DNA from 2 places in the Rhizobium sp. AN80A genome. Region 2 is predicted to be linked to the other one. Evidence: predicted binding sites of a transcription regulator. Region 2 holds the regulator's gene; the other holds the start of a gene.
The links. Region 2 encodes PhoB, which activates phosphate uptake and scavenging genes when phosphate is short. Its sites were predicted from a motif close to TGTCATNNANCTGTCAT; they were not measured.

Region 1 (4,188 bases), 760 kb from region 2:
TCAGGTCCGGCTTCGTCATCAGCGCCGCGGAGGCCTTCTTCTCGTCGAGAATTTCGTCGGATTCGATGATGATGGTGTCGGCGGCATCGTGAGCGGCCTGGGTGCGCGGCGGCAGCTGCAGGACGCGCGGATCGGTCACATGCATGCTGCCGAGCAACCACGAGGGCTTCATGCCGGGCTTCTCGATCTTCCAGAAGATGCCCTTGCCGTTCGGCACCGCATCGCCTTCCCTGACGACCTGCTCGTAGCGCGCCGGATCGCTGATCTTGAGATCGTCGAGTACATTGCGGCCGGTGCAGGCGCCCGCATCGGCGGCCGATGCCGGCGAGACCGAGACGAGGGTGGCGATCAGAAGTGCCGCCAGCAGGACGTGAATGGCGGCGATCAGCCAGAGCGCGACGTTGCCCGATGATGCCGGCCGCATCGATGATCGATCCGGGGATACCAGGCGGGGATTGCGGTGGCCGAGCGAAATCGTCATGATGGTGTTCCGGTCACAAGGAGTAATGCACGAGCTTTACGCGCTCGGCTGATGATATTCCTTTAAGAGAAGACGTTAACAAAGGATTACGCCCGGGGGTGGGCGCGGTCGTAAACGTCGAGAAGCCGCGATGCATCCACACCCGTATAGACCTGGGTGGTCGACAGGCTGGCGTGGCCGAGCAGTTCCTGGATGGTTCTGAGATCGCCGCCGCCGGCCAGGAGATGGGTGGCGAAGGAGTGGCGCAACGCGTGCGGCGTCGCCGTCTCCGGCAGACCGAAGGCGCCGCGCATCTTTTGCATGGTGCGCTGGACGATCGCCTGTTGCAGCTTGCCGCCGCGGGCGCCGCGGAAAAGCGGCTGGTCGGCGGTGAGATGATAGGGGCAAAGCGCCCGGTATCTGTCGACCGCCTCGAAGACGATTGGAAGCAGTGGCACCAGGCGGGTCTTGTTGCCCTTGCCGGTGACGCGCAGGGTCGTGGCGCCTGATGCGATGTCGCCGGGCAGGAGATCGAGCGCTTCGGAGATGCGCAGGCCGCAGCCGTAGAGCAGCGTCATCACGGCGGCGTCGCGGGCGGCGATCCAGGGCTCCTCGTGCAGCTGCGCCTCGTTGCTGACGACGGTGACGGCCTGGCTGTCGGAGAGCGGCTTGGGGAGCGATTTCGGCTGCTTCGGCGAGCGGATGGCGCCGGCGCCGGCGGCGTTCACCAGGCCCTTCTTTTCCAGATGGCGCAGCAGCGAACGCAGGCCGGCGAGATTGCGGCCGAGCGAGCGGGCGCCGGTGCCGTCGCGGCGGCGGGCGGCGAGGAAGGCGCGGAAATCGGCGGGCCGCAGCGCCTCGATGTCCTTGAGCGTCGTCGGGCCGGCGAGATGGCCGGTCATGAAGGTCAGGAACTGGCGGGTGTCGCGCTCGTAAGCGTCGAGCGTGTGCTGCGAAAGACGTCGTTCGCCGGCTAGGCTTTGCAGCCAGGCGCCACGTTCCGCCATCAGCCGCGCATCGGCCATGATCAGGAGTTCATTCACGTTTCCGCCTCTTGAATTTGCCCGTCGGGCCGCCAATTTTGCCTGAGGGACGGTTATGGAATCGCTAACATCGGCCAAGTGCCTGTCATGCTTCGATCATAATAATCGCGATAACTGGTTTCCCAACGAGGCAGGATCTTGCATGGCACGGCGCCACCCCACGACGGCATTCGGACAGTTCGCAGAAACGATCGCGCTCGTTTCCCAAGGTAGGCCAGGACACATCGTCGACACGCTGATCGCCGAACGCGGGCAACGCATCGTTGGCCACCCGCTGTGGCCGGTCATGCGGCCGTTTCTCTACACGCTGCTGCGCTACAACAAGGCGATGACCTTCGCCAACGACATCGCCAACATGCCTGGATTCCAGTGCTTCGAGTATATGAGTGATCTCCTCAATCTCGATATCGGCGTGACCAATGCCGAGCGGATTCCCGAAAAGGGCGGCTTCATTCTCGTCAGCAACCATCCGACCGGGATCGCCGACGGCGTCGCGGTGTTCGACCTGTTGAAGTCGCGGCGGCCTGATATGATGGTGTTCGCCAACCGCGATGCGGTGCGCGTCAATCCGCGCTTTGCCGAGATGATCATTCCGGTCGAATGGCGCGACGAGCACAAGAGCAAGCTGAAGGCGCGCGAGACGCTACAGCTGACCAACCACGCGGTGCGCGAGGGCAAGGCGACGGTGCTTTTTCCCTCCGGGAGGATCGCCTACTGGGCGAACGGCCGGCTCAACGAGCGGCCGTGGAAGACGTCCGCCGTGGGACTGGCGCGCAAGTACAATCTGCCGATCCTGCCCGTCCACATGACGGCGCGCAATTCCGGGCTGTTCTACTGGTTCGCCAAGTGGTCGACGGAGCTGCGCGACATGACGGTGTTCCACGAACTCCTCAACAAGCGCGGCGACCGCTTCGATTTCATCATCGGCGACATGATCCCGGTCGAGCATCTTGATGGCGATATCAACGACGTCACAAGGGCGCTGGAGACGCATACCGTCGAGGCGCTGAAGCTGGATGGCGACGCGCGGTTCCAGCCGCTCGTCGAGCCAAGCCTGCCCGAGATGGCCGATGCCCATTCATTTCGCTGAGCGGATGGGGTAAAGCGGGGCATGCAACTCCGCTCCATGTTCGCCCAGAATTACCGGTCGCTGCGCTCGATCCGCATGGATCTGTCGGAGACCTCGCTGTTTCTCGGCGAGAACGGCGTGGGCAAATCCAATCTCTATCGCGCGCTGCAGCTGGTGCAGGCGGCGGTGACCGGGCGTCTGGTGCGCGAGCTCGCGGCCGAGGGCGGCATGTTCTCGGTCTTGTGGTCGGGCACGCGCAAGCAGAGCGACGGGCCGGCGCGGGTGCGGCTCGAGGTCGAGCTTCTGGACGAGGAGCGGGCCGTGACTTTCCGCTACCGGGTCGAGGTCGGCCTGCGTCCGCCCGAGGCCGCGGCCGGCTTTCCGCTGGAGCCGCAGGTGAAGGCCGAGGAGCTGGTCGTCGATCACGGGCGGCCGGTCACGATGATGAAGCGGGCGGGGCCCGCCATCCACGTGCGCGATGGCTCGGGCCGCATGCAGGATTATCCGGACCAGGCGCTGACATCAGAGACGGCGATGGCGCTGCTTGGCGATGCCGGGCATTTTCCCGAGATTGCCGCCTTTCGCCGGGTGGTGGCCAACTGGCGCTTCTTCCATGGTTTCCGCACCGATCGCGCCTCGCCGCTGCGCCAGCCCTGCCTTGCCGTGACCGGGCCGATGCTGGACGAGGACGGCGCCAATCTGGCGGCGGTGTTCGCGACGCTGAGGCACACCAGGCAGGATACCGTCGATCTCGACCGCGTCGTCGCCTCGGCCTTCGGCGGCGCGCGGCTCGTGGTGCCGGAGCCGGAGGAGACGGCGTCGTTCGGGCTCGCCTTTCCCGATTTTCCGCATCGGGTGTTCCAGCCGCGCGAATTGTCGGACGGGCAGATCCGCTTTCTCGGGCTGGCCGCGGCGCTGCTGTCCTACCGGCTGCCGCCGCTGATCGCGCTCAACGAGCCGGAAGCGAGCCTGCATCCCGATATGCTGGAGCCGCTGGCGGACATGATCGCGACGGCTTCGAAGAGCAGCCAGGTGTGGGTCGTCACCCACTCGGCGCTGCTGGCGGAAGCCGTGCGCGAGCGCTGCGGGGTCAGGCCGCGCAAGGTGATCCGCGAGAACGGCGCCACCTGGATCGAGGGCATGCGGCTGACCGGCACCATTGCCGGCGAGGACGATGATGACGATTGATAGCGCGATGTCGCGGGTTTCATTTTTTTGTCGTTGCGGGCATGGTCGCGCCCGATGAGCATAGATTCGTCCGACCTCTTTGGCCCGATCGAGCCGCCGCCCGCCGTGCGCACGGTGTCGGTGCTCGTACCCATGCCGGCGCTCAGGCCCTATTCCTACTCGGTGCCAGAGGGCATGGCGGTGGAGCCCGGTTCCGTGGTGCAGGTGCCGCTCGGGCCGCGCCAGGTGATCGGCGCCGTCTGGGAGGGGGGCGACGAGGGCGTCGATCCAAAGAAGCTCCGGCCGATCACCAAGGTGTTCGACTGCCCGCCGCTGTCCAAGGAGATGCGCGATTTCGTCGACTGGGTGGCGGGCTATACGCTGTCGCCGCCGGGGCTGGTGGCGCGCATGGCGCTGCGCGTGCCGAACGCCTTGGATCCGGAACCGAT
Region 2 (4,188 bases):
CACCGCTGCTCCTGATCGGCATGGTCGCCTTCGTCGCCAATGCGCCGACCACCCCGATGGATCCTTCCACGGCTCTGCCGGTGCAGGTCTACATGTGGGCAAACGAAGCCGAACGCGCCTTTGTCGAGCGCACGTCCGGCGCCATCATCGTCCTGCTCCTGTTCCTGATCGTCATGAACCTCGGAGCCATCCTCTTGCGTCGTCGCTTTGAGCGCCGCTGGTAAACGGAGTAAACATCATGAACATGTTGACGGAAGCAGCAGTTGAGAAGGCGCTAGACCAGAAGATGAATACCATTCCGTATAAAATGATCGGCCAAGACGTCTCGGTTTACTACGGCGACAAGCGCGCGCTTTTCGACGTGAAGCTGAACATCCGCGAAAACACCGTGACGGCTCTCATCGGTCCGTCGGGCTGCGGCAAGTCCACTTTCCTGCGCAGCCTGAACCGCATGAACGACACGATCGACAACTGCCGCGTCACCGGCAAGATCACGCTCGATGGCGATGATATCTACGATCCGGATATCGACGTCGTCGAACTGCGCGCCCGCGTCGGCATGGTGTTCCAGAAGCCGAACCCCTTCCCGAAGTCGATCTACGAGAACGTCGCCTACGGCCCGCGCATCCATGGTCTCGCCAAGACGAAGGCCGACATGGACGTCATCGTCGAGCAGAGCCTGCAGCGCGCCGGCCTGTGGAACGAAGTCAAGGACCGCGTGCATGAAGGCGGCACCGGCCTCTCGGGCGGTCAGCAGCAGCGTCTGTGCATCGCCCGCGCGATCGCCGTCAGCCCCGAAGTCATCCTCATGGACGAGCCCTGCTCGGCGCTCGACCCGATCGCGACCGCCAAGGTCGAGGAACTCATCCACGAGCTGCGTGAAGCCTACACGATCGTCATCGTCACGCACTCCATGCAGCAGGCGGCCCGCGTCTCGCAGCGCACCGCCATGTTCCACCTCGGTAACCTTGTCGAGGAGAACGACACCGACAAGATGTTCACCAACCCGGACGATCCGCGCACCCAGGATTACATCATGGGCCGCTTCGGCTGATCTCCGAAACCGGTAAACCTCAGGACATTCAAGGATAAGCCCCATGGCATCGACACATATCTATTCCGCTTATGACGATGATCTCAAGTTCCTGACCCGCCGTATTTCGGAGATGGGCGGCCTTGCCGAGCAGATGGTCTCGGACGCTGTCCGGGCGCTGGTCAACGGTGACATCTCGCTCGCCCAGAAGGTCATTTCCGACGACGTGATCCTGGACAACGCCGAACGTGAAGTCGGCGAAAAGGCCATCATCACGATCGCCCGCCGTCAGCCGATGGCCGCCGACCTTCGCGAGATCATGGGTTCGATCCGCATCGCCGCCGACCTCGAGCGCGTCGGCGACCTCGGCAAGAACACCGCCAAGCGTGTCATCGCGGTCCAGAGCACCGGCGTTCCGCGCAAGCTCGCCCGCGGCCTCGAGCACCTCGCCGAACTGGCGCTCGTCCAGCTCAAGGAAGTGCTTGACGTCTACACCAGCCGCGTCGCCGACAAGGCGAAGTCGATCCGCGAGCGCGACGAGGAAATCGACGCGATGTACACCTCGCTGTTCCGCGAGATGCTGACCTACATGATGGAAGATCCGCGCAACATCACCAGCTGCACGCATCTCCTGTTCTGCGCCAAGAACATCGAGCGTATCGGCGACCACGCCACCAACATCGCTGAAACCATCTACTACATGGCAACCGGCGCCCAGCCGGAAGGCGAGCGTCCGAAGGACGATACGGCTAACACCGTCGGCGCGGTCACGGAATAAGCGTGACGGACCCGCGCCACCAGGAGACCGAGACGAATGATCCCAAGAGTAGCAGTCGTTGAAGACGAAGAAGCACTGAGCGTGCTTCTTCGCTATAACCTTGAGGCCGAAGGCTTTGAAGTCGATACCATCCTTCGCGGTGACGAGGCCGAGATCCGGCTGCAGGAGCGCACGCCCGACCTTTTGATCCTCGACTGGATGCTGCCTGGCGTATCCGGCATCGAACTGTGCCGTCGCTTGCGGATGCGCCCGGAGACGGAGCGCCTGCCGATCATCATGCTGACCGCCCGTGGCGAGGAAAGCGAACGTGTTCGCGGCCTTTCGACCGGCGCCGACGACTACGTCGTCAAGCCGTTCTCGACACCTGAGCTCGTTGCCCGCGTCAAGGCGATGCTGCGTCGCGCCAAGCCGGAAGTTCTGTCCTCGCTGCTGAAGTGCGGCGATATCGAACTCGATCGCGAAACCCACCGCGTCCACCGCAAGAGCCGCGAAGTCCGCCTCGGACCGACCGAATTCCGCCTGCTGGAATTCCTGATGTCGTCGCCGGGCCGCGTCTTCTCGCGCTCGCAGCTGCTCGATGGCGTCTGGGGCCACGACATCTATGTCGACGAACGCACCGTCGACGTGCATGTCGGCCGCCTGCGCAAGGCGCTCAACTTCTCGAACATGCAGGATGTCATCCGCACCGTTCGCGGCGCCGGCTATTCCATGGAAGCGTAAGCGCTTCCAGTTCTCACGATCCAACGAAAAACGGGCCCCGCGAGGGCCCGTTTTCTTGTGTTCCTTATCCGGCTTTCCGGGTCATGCGACCCGGTTGGCTGCCTTGCGGCGCTCGTTGACCGGCTGGTAGGCCATGCGCTGGTGATAGGTGCAGTAGGGCGACGTATCCGGGGACTCGCAGCCGCAGAAGTGGAAATCATCGGTCAGCGGATCGCCGACCGGCCACTTGCACGTGCGCTCGGTCAGTTCCGTGAGACCGAGGCGGCGTGAAATCGGAACGACCACGTTGGCGGACGGACGGAAGCGAACTTCCTCGATCGCATCGATGTCCATCTCTTCCTTGAGCATCGCCGAACCCTGTGGGCGGGCGACGGCACGGGCGGGCGAGATGCGCGCGGAATTGAAGTTGCTGGCGGGGCGTGGCGTGGATGCCGCCGGGCGCTTCGGCGCTCTCGTCGCCGTCGTTGCGCCGCCGGCCTTGGCGCGGCCCGGAAGGTTCAGGCGGTGGACCTTGCCGATGACGGCGTTGCGGCTTACACCGCCAAGTTGTGCCGCAATCTGGCTGGCGCTCAGGCCCTCGGCCCAAAGCTTCTTCAGTCTTTCAACGCGCTCGTCTGTCCAGTTCATGCCCTGTCTCCGCCTTATTAGCGTTGGTGTAGGCAGAATCCTTCACCCATGGCACGGACGTGTCCGGACCAAGAAACGCTTGCTCGATTTTGGTGACTAGTTCCGCCGCATGCAGTCTAGTAATTGAGTTTTAACCTAGAGTGAGGGCGACTCCGTGACAAGAGTCGGTTGAATCGCGGCGAATCGATTTCTCGGTTTTCCCCAACTTGCTGGATGGTAGAGTCATTTCTGCAACATTAGCTGTTGATAGCTCGCCGGCGCCCCGATGCTTGCTTGACGCATGCGGCAAAAGCTCAGTTTTGTTGACATCGCACTGCGAAAAGACAATAGTGCCCCTCGCCGCCGAAAGGCGGCATTTTTCATTTCCGGGCACCCGCTTTTAGCCGGAGTCCGGGCCAGTGTTGAGCGAATGACAGGAGATCGCGCCATGGCTGAAGCCGCGCCGCTTTATGATACCTACTCTCGTGCCCCGCTGCGGTTCGAGCGAGGAGAGGGCGTGTGGCTGATCACCGAAACCGGCGAGCGATATCTCGATTTCGGCGCGGGCGTTGCCGTGACCTCCGTCGGCCATAGCCACCCGCACGTCGTCGGCGCGCTGAAGGAGCAGGCCGACAAGGTCTGGCATCTGTCCAACATTTACGAGATCGCGGGCCAGGAGCGTTTCGCCAAGCGGCTGACGGATGCAACCTTCGCGGATAAGGTGTTCTTCACCAATTCGGGCGCCGAGGCACTGGAATGCGCGATCAAGACCGCGCGCCGCTACCAGTATTCGAAGGGCCATCCCGAGCGTTTCCACATCATCACCTTCGAGGGCGCCTTCCACGGCCGCACGCTGGCGACCATCGCCGCCGGCGGCCAGGAGAAGTATCTCGAGGGCTTCGGCCCCAAGACGCCCGGTTTCGACCAGGTGCCCTTCGGCGATATCGAAGCCGTTCGCGCCGCCATCACCGATGCCACGGCCGGCATCCTGATCGAGCCGGTGCAGGGCGAGGGCGGTATCCGCCCGGCGACCACCGAGTTCATGAAGGCG

Region 1: the regulator PhoB is predicted to act here: its motif matches at 1,587-1,603, upstream of P3R82_RS27170 (1-acyl-sn-glycerol-3-phosphate acyltransferase).

Annotation. Positions count from the first base shown of each region.
Region 1 covers NZ_JASJPX010000003.1:3,147,418-3,151,605, forward strand. The annotation lists gene P3R82_RS27160 (TraB/GumN family protein) at 1-424, opposite strand, end outside; gene P3R82_RS27165 (tyrosine recombinase XerC) at 568-1,503, opposite strand; gene P3R82_RS27170 (1-acyl-sn-glycerol-3-phosphate acyltransferase) at 1,646-2,593, shown strand; gene P3R82_RS27175 (AAA family ATPase) at 2,615-3,760, shown strand; gene P3R82_RS27180 (primosomal protein N') at 3,815-4,188, shown strand, end outside.
Region 2 covers NZ_JASJPX010000003.1:2,384,701-2,388,888, reverse strand. The annotation lists gene pstA (phosphate ABC transporter permease PstA) at 1-224, shown strand, start outside; gene pstB (phosphate ABC transporter ATP-binding protein PstB) at 239-1,054, shown strand; gene phoU (phosphate signaling complex protein PhoU) at 1,098-1,811, shown strand; gene phoB (phosphate regulon transcriptional regulator PhoB) at 1,848-2,531, shown strand; gene P3R82_RS23445 (GcrA family cell cycle regulator) at 2,613-3,158, opposite strand; gene P3R82_RS23440 (aspartate aminotransferase family protein) at 3,586-4,188, shown strand, end outside.